Regions from separate parts of the Bacillus sp. NEB1478 genome, predicted to be linked through region 2. Evidence: riboswitches for the same ligand, from Rfam matches in the RefSeq annotation. Region 2 holds a riboswitch; each other region holds the start of a gene.
What was found. Region 2 has a riboswitch for lysine ahead of RGB74_RS05985 (aspartate kinase). Riboswitches for the same ligand answer to the same signal wherever they lie in the genome.
Positions count from the first base shown of each region.

Region 1: another riboswitch for lysine. It lies ahead of lysA (diaminopimelate decarboxylase); the one in region 2 lies ahead of RGB74_RS05985 (aspartate kinase).
Region 3: another riboswitch for lysine. It lies ahead of RGB74_RS09305 (amino acid permease); the one in region 2 lies ahead of RGB74_RS05985 (aspartate kinase).

Region 1 covers NZ_CP134049.1:1,708,658-1,713,128, reverse strand. The annotation lists gene RGB74_RS08400 (DUF309 domain-containing protein) at 74-586, shown strand; gene RGB74_RS08395 (peptidylprolyl isomerase) at 791-1,225, opposite strand; gene lysA (diaminopimelate decarboxylase) at 1,294-2,619, opposite strand; lysine riboswitch at 2,714-2,890, opposite strand; gene RGB74_RS08385 (spore germination protein) at 2,954-4,429, opposite strand; gene RGB74_RS08380 (stage V sporulation protein SpoVABEA) at 4,398-4,471, opposite strand, start outside.
Region 2 covers NZ_CP134049.1:1,250,711-1,255,181, reverse strand. The annotation lists gene sdhA (succinate dehydrogenase flavoprotein subunit) at 1-120, opposite strand, end outside; gene RGB74_RS05995 (succinate dehydrogenase cytochrome b558 subunit) at 136-744, opposite strand; gene RGB74_RS05990 (YslB family protein) at 1,054-1,500, shown strand; gene RGB74_RS05985 (aspartate kinase) at 1,833-3,071, opposite strand; lysine riboswitch at 3,187-3,375, opposite strand; gene uvrC (excinuclease ABC subunit UvrC) at 3,441-4,471, opposite strand, start outside.
Region 3 covers NZ_CP134049.1:1,880,825-1,885,295, reverse strand. The annotation lists gene RGB74_RS09315 (class D sortase) at 1-64, shown strand, start outside; gene RGB74_RS09310 (GDSL-type esterase/lipase family protein) at 323-1,096, shown strand; lysine riboswitch at 1,175-1,354, shown strand; gene RGB74_RS09305 (amino acid permease) at 1,430-2,824, shown strand; purine riboswitch at 2,884-2,985, shown strand; gene RGB74_RS09300 (xanthine phosphoribosyltransferase) at 3,119-3,712, shown strand; gene RGB74_RS09295 (nucleobase:cation symporter-2 family protein) at 3,712-4,471, shown strand, end outside.

The sequences.
Region 1 (4,471 bases), 460 kb from region 2:
ATTACAAGGATTGCATTTTTATTGTTCAAAACCATATGGTAAACTTAGTATCGAATATAAAGGGGTGTGGAATTTGATTTATCCGAAGGCTTGGATTGATTATTTAACTTTTTTTCATACAGATCAAGATTTCTTTGAATGCCACGAAGTTCTTGAAGAACATTGGAAAGAAGAAGGAATGACTGGGAACCTATGGCCTGGACTGATTCAGATCGCTGTTGCTCTTTATCATCAGAGAAGAGGAAATATGAACGGTGCAAGAAGAATGTTAACGAGCGGAATCAAAAAGCTTTCATCTGAAAAATCAGCATTAAACAATTTAGGAATAGATAGTGAACATTTACTCGAGAAATTAAAAAATAGAAAAAAAGAAATCGAACAGGGTCTTGATTACAAGACTTTTATCCTGCCATTAACTGACGAACTATTAGAAGCTTGCTGTGTGGAAGCAGAAAAAAGGGGCAAAGTTTGGGAATTGAACAGAAATCCTGATGAAACGATCGTTCATAAACATAAATTAAGAGACCGTACACAAGTTATTGAGGAACGAGACCAGCAAAAGCAGATTAAAAATCGTTTGAGCTAATTGGGAGTGCTAACGTGGATATAATCTGATTTTTCGTAGTTATATACTAAAACACTGCTTCAAATGGTATAAAAAATGAGTTAAATATGAACTTAGAGAATGTGTGTTTAAGTATTCGTTAAAATACAATAGATAAAATAATTTTAGAATTAAAAAGAAGGCGCAAACGTGTATAATACACGTTTGCGCCTTCTTCTTTTTATTTTATTCTTCCCAGACTTTAACTTCTTTCATTACGTCGCCTTGCTTAATACGTAAAACAGTTTCCATACCTTCTGTTACTTGTCCAAAAACAGTGTGAACACCATTCAAGTGCGGCTGCGGCTCGTGCACGATAAAGAATTGGCTCCCACCAGTATCACGGCCAGCGTGAGCCATTGATAGAGAACCCGCTACGTGTTTGTGAGGATTTCCTTCTGTTTCACATGGAATAGAATATCCTGGACCGCCTGCACCAGTACCCGTTGGATCTCCGCCTTGTGCTACAAATCCAGGGATAACACGGTGGAAAGTTACACCATTATAGAAACCTTCGTTAGCAAGCTTTTCAAAGTTTTCTACTGTTCCTGGTGCTTCTTCATGATAAAGATCGAACAAGATTTTTTCGCCATTTTCAAATTCAATTGAACCTTTTTTCATCGTTAACTACCTCCTAAACTTCATTACAAATACCATTGTACGGTGAAAAGGCATGTCCGTAAACTAATTTACACAAAAACCTTCGTTTTTAAAGGCAGGTCTTGTCTGATAAGGTCCTCGTATGTCTCACGTTTTACTACTAGCTGTTCTTCTCCATCTTCAACAAAAACTACAGCAGGACGCTGTATGCGGTTATAATTGTTAGCCATACTGTATCCATATGCACCCGTACAAGTAACAGCTAAATAATCAGAGTCATTCACTTTCGGAAGTGCCAAATCCCAGATCAGCATATCTCCGCTCTCACAGCATTTACCTGCAATAGAAACGATATTCGTAAGTTTTTCATTCATTTTGTTTGCTGCATAAGCATCATATTTCGCCTGATAAAGTGCTGGACGAATGTTGTCCGTCATTCCGCCATCAACAGAAACATAATGGCGAACACCTTCAATCTCTTTTTGAGAACCAATAGAGTAGATCGTTGTACCAGCATCTCCTACAAGCGACCTTCCTGGTTCAATCCATATTTCAGGCATTTTTTTCTTTTTAAACTTGCTCATTTGATTTGTAACTTCTTCAATCATCGACATAACATATTGTTCTGGTTTAAGGGGTGTATCTTCAGAAGTATATTGAATTCCAAATCCACCGCCAAGATTCACTACTTTTGGAAAATAATCATAAGCATTTTCCCAAGTCTTAAAATGACTGAACAGTTTTTCAATTGCCAAAGTAAATCCTTCAGTTTCAAAAATCTGTGATCCAATGTGGCAATGAATCCCCAAAACGTTTAAATAATCACTATTCATTACTACTTCCTGTAAAGCTTTGTCTGCCTGACCGTTTCCTAAATCAAAGCCAAATTTTGAATCTTCTTGGCCAGTAATAATATAGTCGTGTGTATGTGCTTCAATGCCAGGTGTTAAACGAAGCAGTATATTCACTTTATGATCTAGCTTTTTACATAACATTTTTAATAGTTGGATTTCATGAAAGTTATCCACCACAATACACCCAATATTAGATTTAAGAGCAAATTCCAGTTCATCAGGACTTTTGTTATTGCCATGGAAGTGGATTCTTTCTGCAGGAAATCCAGCTTTGAGTGCGGTGTAAAGCTCTCCACCTGAAACTACATCCAGACTTAATCCTTCTTGCTCCATCAACTGAAAAATAGCAATTGATGAAAATGCTTTGCTCGCATAAGCAACCTGATAACCGATACCTTTTTCCTCAAAAGCTTTTTTGAAGCCTCTTGCTCTGTTTCTTATAAGTGCAACATCATAAAGATAAAGTGGAGTTCCGTATTTTTTAGCCAGTTCAACGGTATCTGCTCCTCCGATCCAAAGATGTTCATTTTCTCCTACCTGTGCTGTACCATGTAAATTCATGACTCTTTCCCCTCTCCATTTTGCTGGAGACTTCAATCCCGACAATACAAAAAGACAGCCGCAATTAAGGCAGGCTGTCATTAACCGTACCCTCAGTCGGAATAGCTCTCCACTACAATTGTAGTGACAGTCCATTGCTTGTTCAGCAATGACCCAGCATAAAAAGAAATGGATCTCTTTTTACACTTCGGCAAATTGACCTTTCGTCATATTTCATCGTCTTCCATAAACTCCATATGCTACTTATTCGTTTTGCGCCTCTACCTCATATGAGGCATAATATTGAATTAGTTATGAATTTTATCACATATTTTTATTCTCGGCAACCAGCCATCTAATTTGTTGGCTGTTTTTTCTGATCTTGAGGATGTAAAATACTGGGTCTGCTTTTGGATAATGGAACAGCTACTCGAATAACAATCTGCAAGAAAGCTTTCGGATTAAATGGAATGAACGGCCAAAGATAAGGAGTATTTAAATTTTTTATTGTACCTAAGTACAATATGAAAACCGTAATTCCTATCATATATCCCGGAACATTAAATAAGACGACAAGTAAGATTAACCCAAGTCTAATTACTTTATTAGCAACACTCAGTTCATAACTTGGCGTAGAGAAAGAACCTATTGCAGCTATCGAAACGTATAATATGACTTCCGGGACAAACAAACCTACGTCAATCGCAATCTGTCCGATCAAAACTGCTGCGATTAATCCCATAGCTGTTGAAAGGGCACTAGGTGTATGAATAGCTGCAGTTCTTAATATATCAATTCCTATTTCTGCAAAGATAATTTGCACGAATAATGGAATATTTGTTTTTTTATTTGGACCGATAAAATCAATAAAATCAGGCAGTAATCCTTTATGCATGGAAAACAATAACCACATCGGTACTAAAAAAATCGACATAATCATACCGCTGAAGCGGATCCATCTTAAAAATGCACCTATAAATGGTGTCTGCCTGTATTCTTCAGCATGCTGCACATGATGGAAAAGGGTAGTAGGTGCGATAATGACGCTTGGAGAAGTATCAGTGATAATCAGCACATGGCCTTCCATTAGATGCTGTGCGGCAACATCCGGTCTTTCTGTATATCGGACAAGCGGAAAGGGGTTCCAGCCTTGTTTAACAATAAATTCTTCAATCGTTTTATCCGCCATCGGAATACCGTCTATCTCAATACCGTTTAATTCTTTTTTAATCGTTTCCACTAGACCCGGATCAGCAACATCCTGAATATAAGAGATACATACATCTGTCTTTGATCGTTCACCAACCTGTAAAATTTCATGTCGAAGCCTCTCGTCACGAATTCTTCTTCTAGTTAAAGCCGTATTGATGATAATATTTTCAGTATAGCCGTCACGAGAACCACGTACCACTTTTTCGATATCGGGCTCTTCAGGTGACCTCCCAGGATAACTTCTGACATCGATAATGAATGCTTCTTCTTCACCATCTACAAAAATAACAATCAATCCAGACAGCATTCTGTCAACCGCTTCATCAAGTGATTTTGTGAGTTCCACTTGCTGATGAGCAAGATGATTATGTACAAGATCTTTTACTTTTGACGGAGAACGATGACCATGATCCATGTCCATGAGTTCCCTGTAGATCATGATAATAAATTCACTGTCACATAAACCGGTACAATAGTATAATTGCAGCTCTTTTTTTAAAACAAAGATCTTCCTTACACCAACATCAAAACTTACTCCGATACCTAGCCGTTCTTTTAAAAATTTCTCATTTTCATGTATGTCTTTACTAATTGGTGTTTTCTTTTTTGTGTTTGCCATGTCCTTTACTCCTTTCTAAGATTAGATTGATTGCTTTCATCG
Region 2 (4,471 bases):
TGATCGTTTTACAGGTACAACTGAAAAAAGGTCGACATTCACACCAGCTTCTGCAGCTTTGATTGTAGCCATCAAACCGGCGAGACCTCCGCCAACAATAATAATTTTCTGATTACTCAATTTGTCTCACCCCTTTTAAATGAATGCAAAAATAGAACGTACGCTAACAATGGCTAAGAGAATAAATACGCCCAATGTTACGTATGTAGAAATCTTTTGTGAACGAGGAGAAACAGTTAGGCCCCAGCTTACAAAGAAAGACCATAGTCCATTCGCAAAATGAAAGACCGCTGATAGAACTCCAACTAAATAAAAAGCAACCATCACTGGTGAACTTAGGATATCTTCCATCATAGAGAAGTTAACTTCAGCCCCCATAGCGGCTTGTATGCGTGTTTCCCAAACATGCCACGCAAGAAAAATAAGAGTAATAATACCAGTTACACGCTGGACGAGGAACATTGCATTACGGAAATAGCCATAGCGGCTAACGTTGTTTTTCGCTTGAAACGTAATATATAGTCCGTACACCGCATGAAAAAGCAGTGGTAAGTAAATAACAAACGTTTCTAGTACAATTCGAAATGGTAAACTTTCCATAAAATGTGCTGCGGCATTAAAATCCTCTGCACCTCTTGTTGCAAAGTGGTTTACAACTAGATGCTGAACGAGAAAAAGCCCGATAGGAATAACTCCTAATAGTGAATGAATCCTTCTGTTGACAAAATCTTTATTGCCAGCCATTTTCTTGCCCCCTTCATATTTAGCCTCTTTTGGCTGCTAATCTGTTGTTTCTCTCCATCTCTCGTGTAAGCGTTTTAGTTTCCTCTTTTAAGAGGATGAATTTTAAAACAATACGTTTAATCAACTAGCAACATGTCCATTTTACTCCCATCGTTTGACACCGTCAAGAAAACGCTAACAAGTAAATCAGGATATTTTATTGGTACATCAACGTTTTTTCTAACTAACATTCTCGACAATTTCCGATTGTTGCTGTAGAGTTTGATCCCTATACCCGTTATAATAAAATATAGAAAGAAGGGATGCAGAATGTTTAAGCAAAAAACAAACGAAGAAACCGCACCTGTCGAAAAGGCTTCCGTATCGCAATTTGCCTATGAATTACTTCGTAGCGATTTGTTACCTGAACTTCTTGGTAAGGAAGAAAGAAATATTCTATATTGGGCTGGCAGACATCTAGCCAGAAAATATCCTTTACATACAATGGAAGAAGTACACGCCTTTTTCAATGAAGCAGCATGGGGCACACTAGAAATGATCGAGGCATCAAGCAGCGAAATGGTCTTTTCTTTAAACTCTTCACTCATTGAACAGCGATTGCAGAATTTTCATAATCAAACCTTTAGTTTAGAAGCAGGTTTCCTCGCTGAACAAATTCAGCTGCAAAAAAAGTGCACGACAGAAGCTTTAGAATCTATCAAACGAAATAAAATTTCTTTCACTGTACAGTGGGATAAAAAGGATACGATTGATTGATAAGGGGCTGACCCAAAAGTATAATAACTTTTGCGGTCATGCCTCTTTTTTTATTATCATGGTTTGATATTTTTGTGGATTTGTCGAATTTTGTTCACTTTTGTCATTTCGGGAGTATTTGAATAAAACTCGTTGGATTATGGGCAAATCTCGTTGAATTATAATCTATTTCCGTTGGATTACCCTGCGATTGCTCTATCATTCATAGGCAAATCGCAAATAGGTAAGCGTAATAAAGTCCGAATCTAGGATAATATAAATGAAACAAGAAAAAAAGACCCTAAAAGGCATTATTTTACGCCTTTTTCGGATCTAACTTTTCATTTTTCAGCTCACGAATTTTGAACAGGTACACGTGCGTCTAATTCAAAAATATCATGCAGTGTTTCAATAGATTTAACCATGTCATCCTGCTTCACTACTGTAGAAACTTTAATCTCTGAAGTACTGACCATTTTTATCAAAATGTTTTGATCTGATAAAGCCTTGAACATTTTTGCGGCAACTCCATGATTCGAAATCATACCTGAACCGACGATAGATACTTTTGCCAGACCACTCTCATAGCTAATTGATTCAAAACCTAATTTATCCTGAAACCCTGCCAATACTTCTTGGGTTTCTGACAATACGCTTGTTTCAATCGAAAAAGAAATATTTGTTTTTTCTTCATTCATTACATTTTGAATGATGATATCAACATTTATTCCATTACTTGCTAAAATAGTAAATAGATCAGAGAGTGAGTTAATATTATTCGGCATGTTAGAAACAGTAATTTTCGTTATATTTCCTTCAAACGCCAAACCTCTTACCATTAAGTTTTGTTCCATAGATGATTCCTCCTCAACTAATGTTCCACGTTCATCACTCATACTGGATCTGACTTCTAACGCAATTTGATAATTTTTAGCAAATTCAACTGCCCTCGGATGCAGTACTCCCGCTCCTAAGTTAGCCATTTCCAGCATTTCATCATAAGAAATGGATGGGATTTTTCTCGCGGTCTTTACAACACGCGGATCTGTTGTGAATACACCTGTAACATCCGTGTAGATATCACATCGATCAGCCTTTAGTGCTGCAGCTAAAGCTACAGCTGTAGTATCTGATCCGCCTCTGCCTAATGTTGCAATATCATTCGTTTCAGAGATAACCCCTTGGAAACCGGCAACTACAGCTATATGTCCGCTTTTCAGTAAGTCCTCTATCCGTTTAGAGTCAATATCTAGAATTCTCGCATTTGAAAATGTATTTTCCGTCTGTATACCCGCTTGCCAGCCAGTTAATGACTGTGCTTTATACCCTTGCTGATGGAGGGCTATCGTTAACAAAGCAATTGTAATCTGCTCACCTGTAGTAAGGAGCATATCCATTTCTCTTTTTGATGGATTAGGACTGATTTCTCCCGCTAGTCTCACAAGTTCATCAGTTGTCTTTCCCATTGCCGATACAACGACAACCACTTCATTCCCATTATCTACTTCATTTATAACTCTTTTAGCGACATTTTGAATCCGTTCAACAGACCCAACACTCGTACCGCCAAACTTTTGTACGATTCTCCCCATTTTCTCCCAATCCTTTCCTGATGTGAATTCTATCTCCAGATTAGAAACAAAAAAGCAACAATAAGGAAAAAACCCTATTGTTGCTGTATCCGTAGCAAGCCAAGTTTGTTTCCCCTAGTGAGATAGTTCTCCACACAAATCCTGGGGGGACTTGTGTGACAGCCCTGTATTTATTCAATACAGGTCCAGCATAAAAGGTAAGAAGTCCAATTACACTTCGGCAAAAATCCCCTTTCCTCCACCCTCAAAAGAGCTTCTTCTCTTCAGATGGTCTACTATTGGTTTTTGCTCCTCTACCATCACTTCTATTGAAGCATGGCATATTTATAAAGTTGGGTTTATTTTAACAAAGTTAACGTAGTCCTGCAACTACTCATTTGACTGGAGTGTCTTGGAAATTTCTTCAGCAACTGCCCTTGGAATTCCGGCTTCCTGGATTTCTTCAACTGTAGCCTCTTTCATTTTCTTAAAGGATCCAAAATGACGAAGAAGTAATTTTTTACGTTTATCACCAATACCCGCAATACCATCTAAGGAAGATTCGAACATACTTTTCGATCGTACTTTTCTATGAAATGTGATAGCAAATCGGTGTACTTCATCTTGAATTCTCTGAAGTAAATAAAACTCCTGGCTATTTCTAGATAGATGAATCATTTGCGGCGGATCACCCAACCATAACTGTGAAGTTCGGTGTTTTTCGTCCTTTGATAGACCCGCTACCGGTATGAACAAATTCAATTCGTTCTCCAATACGTCCTGAGCAGCGGCGATTTGTCCTTTTCCACCATCAATAAGTATTAAACTCGGAAGTTCCCCTTCTTCTTTTAGAAGTCTTGAATATCTCCTTCTGACTACTTCTTTCATAGATGCATAGTCATCAGGACCTTCGACTGTTTTAATTTTATACTTTCGATATTCTTTTTTATATGGTTTTCCGTCAATAAACACAACCATCGCTGAAACAGGATCAGTTCCGTGAATATTCGAGTTATCGAAAGCTTCTATTCGATATGGAGGAGCAATCCCCATTTTCTCTCCAAGATTTTCAACTGCTTTAACTGTTCTAGCCTCGTCGTGTTCAATTAATGCAAACTTTTCATTAAGTGCCAGCGTTGCATTTTTAGTTGCTAATTCAACGAGTTCCTTCTTCTGTCCCTTTTTAGGCTGCAAAACTCTTACATTTAAAAGCTGCTGAATAAGATTAGCGTCTACAGGCTGCGGCAATAAGATTTCTCTAGGCAGTAAATGATTCTTCTGCAAATAAAACTGACCGATAAATGTAAGTAAATCTTCATGCGCTTCTCCGTAAAAAGGAAAAACAGAAATATCTCTTGCAATCACCTTGCCCTGACGGATAAAAAATACTTGAACACACATCCATCCTTTATCAAAGTGAT
Region 3 (4,471 bases), 630 kb from region 2:
TGGTGCATCACCAAAAAGATATATTCTCGTAGCTAATCTAGTTTCACAGGAATTGACAAAGTAATATGTAATAAAGCAAAGCAGCTGGTGATATTCCAGCTGCTTTTTTCGGATGAATCACGACGTAGTGACAAATAAAGGTTTTAAGTATAAGAGCAGCTAATGATGACGGATAGGACTTGGCGTCAGCCTGCTTTTCTTTGCTGTATTTGTTTAAAAATCTTATAAAAAAGGAATGTGTACAAAATAATGTTGGAACGTTTAAATCGTATTCAATGTATACAAACTTAGAATAAACAACTAGAAAGCAGGAGATGCAGCAATGAAAAAGGGCCTTGTGGTCATACTTGTTTGTCTATGTATCGTATTATTAGGTGTTTTTGCTTTTGCTAAAACACTCAACATTCCGTCAGCATTTGCAACAGTAGTAGACATCGGCTGGTCAAAAATCAAATCGATGAACGAAAAAGATGTTGAAGTAGCGGCGCTTGGAGACTCATTGGCGTATGGACTAGGAGATGAAGAGGATCATGGTTACATAGGAGATGTAAAATATAGATATGAATCATCTACAAATAAAACGATGGTAGTAAAAGATTATGGTGTTCCAAATGCGACAAGTACCGACTTACTCCAAAAGTTAAATAATGAACAGATTAGAAGTTCTGCAAAAAGTTCTGATATTATTTTTGTTAATATTGGTACAAATGATTTTTTGGAAACTACGAACCATTTGACGAATTTTAATGAAAAAGAATTAAGAGTTAATCAGCAAGTTTATATGAAAAACCTAAACAACATACTAAATATCTTACAGAATCAAGAAAATCCTAAAACGATTTATATATTGGGAATCTACAATCCAAAGGTTAAGTGGGCTGATATGGACACGATAAACAAAACGGTAAACGATTGGAATCAATCTACCATTCAAGTAACAAAATCTCATAAAAACACAGCTTACATTAGAACGGATGATATCTTTATCCAAAGGGATAAACAAAAATATTTTTCAGATAAACTTCATCCAAATAAAAAAGGATATGCGTTGATTGGTAAAAGAGTATTCAATACGGTAAAACAAAAAAGTAAATAATACCATTGACTCATATATGATTTATTTGTTATTCTACTTATCGTTGTGAAAATTTAATATAAATCCTCACATTAATCTCGGTGAGGTAGAGGTTGCGCTAATTATCAGTAAGCTGTTTGAGGCAAGTGGTGCCAGTGATAACAGTCTGAAAGGAATTAGTGCCGAAATGTTTCATTTTCCACTTTAATGGAACATTGGGGCTGCATTGAATAAGTGCAGAACTGTCGCAGGAATATCCTGCGTTGAGCTATCAGGGATTAGTGAGGGACTATCTATAACCACGCATGGTCTTTCTATGTGTGTTTTTTTATTTTTAGGGGGAGATTTTACAGCATGAAGAACACAAAGTGGAGTTTTTGGTTATTAACGGCTTTTGTCGTTGGAAATATGGTTGGTTCAGGGATATTTATGCTTCCAAGTACATTAGCCCAAACAGCCAGTCCTTTAGGGGTTACAGCAGCTTGGTTAGTTACAGGCTTTGGTGTATTAATGATTGCACTAGTCTTTGGATCTTTGTCAATAAGACGCCCTGATTTAACAGCAGGACCTCAAAGTTATGCCAGAGCACTGTTCACGAATCCTAAAGCAGGGAATGTAGCGGGATTCAGTATGGTATGGGGTTATTGGGTAGCCAACTGGATAAGCAACGTAGCCATCATTACAAGCTTTGCAGGGTATTTATCTACATTTTTTCCGATCATGAAGAGCAACAAAATTGTAGCAACTGTTTTATCGCAGCCGATTGAACTCGGTAAACTAGTTACTTTTATTGTTTGTACGGCATTGCTTTGGTTTACTCATTTCATTCTTGTAAAAAGCATGAATGTTGCTGGTAAACTTAATTTTATTGCCACTGCTTCAAAAGTAATAGGATTTATGCTCTTTATTGCAGCAGCACTTTTTGCCATTGAATCAACATTGCTTGCAAATGGTTACTTTGCAGTAGTGGATGACCAAGGTGTTTCTCATGGATTAGGCAGCCAGATTAAGATGGGTGCTATCGCCACACTTTGGGCATTCGTTGGAATTGAATCGGCTGTAGTTTTATCAGGAAGAGCTGCTTCACAAAGAGATGTTAAGAAAGCAACGATCGTAGGACTTATAATTGCACTAAGTATTTATATGATCACAACGATTTTAACGATGAATGTACTTCCAAGAGAAGTTCTTATGACATCAGACAAACCGTTTGTTGATGTATTATCAGCTTTAATTGGAGATACAGGTGCATCACTAATGGGACTGCTGGCTGTCATCTCGCTATTTGGCTCTACAATCGGATGGATATTGTTAAGTTCAGAAGTACCTTATCAAGCAGCTAAGTCAGGTGTTTTCCCAGCTTTCTTCGGAAAGGCGAATAAGAACGGCAGCCCTGTAAATGCCTTGTCCGTTACAAATATCATGTCACAGATCTTTATTTTTTCCACCATTTCAGGAACGATCAGTGAAGCTTATATGTTTTTAACGACTTCAGCTACACTGGCGTATCTTATTCCGTATTTAATTTCAGCTATATTCTTCTTAAAACTTGTTTTAAAAGGAGAAACATACGACCTCATGCAAGGATCAAGAGTAAGAGATGGTCTAATCGCCATGTTCGCTATGATTTACTCGGTATGGGTCATCATTTCAGGAACAGCTGATATTAAAACGTTCTCTTTAGGAATTGGGCTATTTTTATTCGGATTTATTGTTTATCCAATATTTAATCGTTTTACAGCTAAATAATTTACCGGAAGAAAACCTCATCAATTCGAGGTTTTCTTTTTTTTCCTTATACAGTATAATGTGACATAACTTCATAAGCTCGTATAATCGCAGGGATATGGCCTGCAAGTTTCTACCAAGCCCCCGTTAAGGGTTTGACTACGAGTGACGCAAATTTATTTCTGATCACCCAATACATAAGGGTGTATTGGGGTATTTTTCATTCCGTTTATGCTAACCGGAGGATTGCTTCACTCTTAAGAGAGAAGCTGCCTCCGGTTTTTTAGTTCTTAAATTTAATAAGAGGTGAGCCCAATGAATTTTTTAGAAAAGAAAATATGTGAAGAAGGAATTGTATTATCTTCAACTGTGCTGAAAGTAGATTCCTTTTTAAATCATCAGATTGATCCAAGATTCATGAAAGAAATAGGCAGTGAATTTGCTGATCGGTTTAAGAATGACGATATCGATAAAATTTTAACAATTGAATCTTCTGGTATTGCACCGGCTGTTTTTGCAGGGTTAGACCTGGATGTACCTGTATTGTTTGCAAGAAAGAGAAAGTCCCTTACACTTAATGAAGGTTTAATTACAGCAAGCGTTTATTCCTATACGAAACAAGAACAAAATGAAATCTCGGTATCTACGAAATGGCTGAATCCAGGAGAACGCATTCTCATTATCGATGACTTTTTAGCTCACGGGGAAGCCGCTTTAGGGCTCGCACAGCTTGTACAAAAAGCAGAAGCCCATGTTTGCGGCTTTGGAATCGTCATCGAAAAATCATTTCAAGCGGGTCGTCAAAAGCTTGAAGATCAAGGGCACCGTGTAGAATCCATCGCTAGAATACGAGAAATGAATCCAAATGGCATCACATTCTTGAAAGAAGAAAGTGAGGTAAAGTCGTAATGAAAAAGACAAAAACTTTCTCTCTAGGCATACAGCATGTTTTAGCTATGTATGCTGGCGCGGTTATCGTTCCTCTGATCGTAGGAGGTGCGTTAAAACTATCACCTGATCAACTCGCTTATCTGGTTGCGATCGACCTTTTAACATGCGGAATAGCAACTTTGCTGCAAGTATGGAAAAACCAATTTTTCGGAGTTGGTCTTCCAGTAGTTCTCGGCTGTACATTCACAGCAGTTGGGCCAATGATTGCGATCGGCGGTCAATATGGAATGAGTGCTATTTATGGATCTATTATTGCAGCGGGATTGTTTGTAGTCGTCTTCGCTGGTGCTTTCGGTAAAATCCTAAAGCTTTTTCCGCCAATCGTGACGGGTTCTGTCGTCACAATTATTGGTATAACATTAATACCTGTAGCCATTAAAGACATGGCAGGAGGAGCGGGAAGTACAGATTTCGGCTCAGCGCAAAACCTCTTTCTTTCGTTCGGTGTTCTTGCTTTTATTTTAATCACGTACCGCTTTTCTAAAGGTTTTATCCGTTCTGTATCTATCTTACTTGGCTTAATTGCAGGTACAATAATATCCGCATTTATGGGATTAATAGACTTTACACCTGTAATGGAAGCTTCATGGATTCATATGCCAAAACCATTTTATTTTGGAATGCCAACTTTTGAATTCAGTGCCATTTTAACGATGATTCTTGTAGCAATTGTTAGTCTTATCGAATCTACAGGAGTATTTATGGCACTCGGTAAAA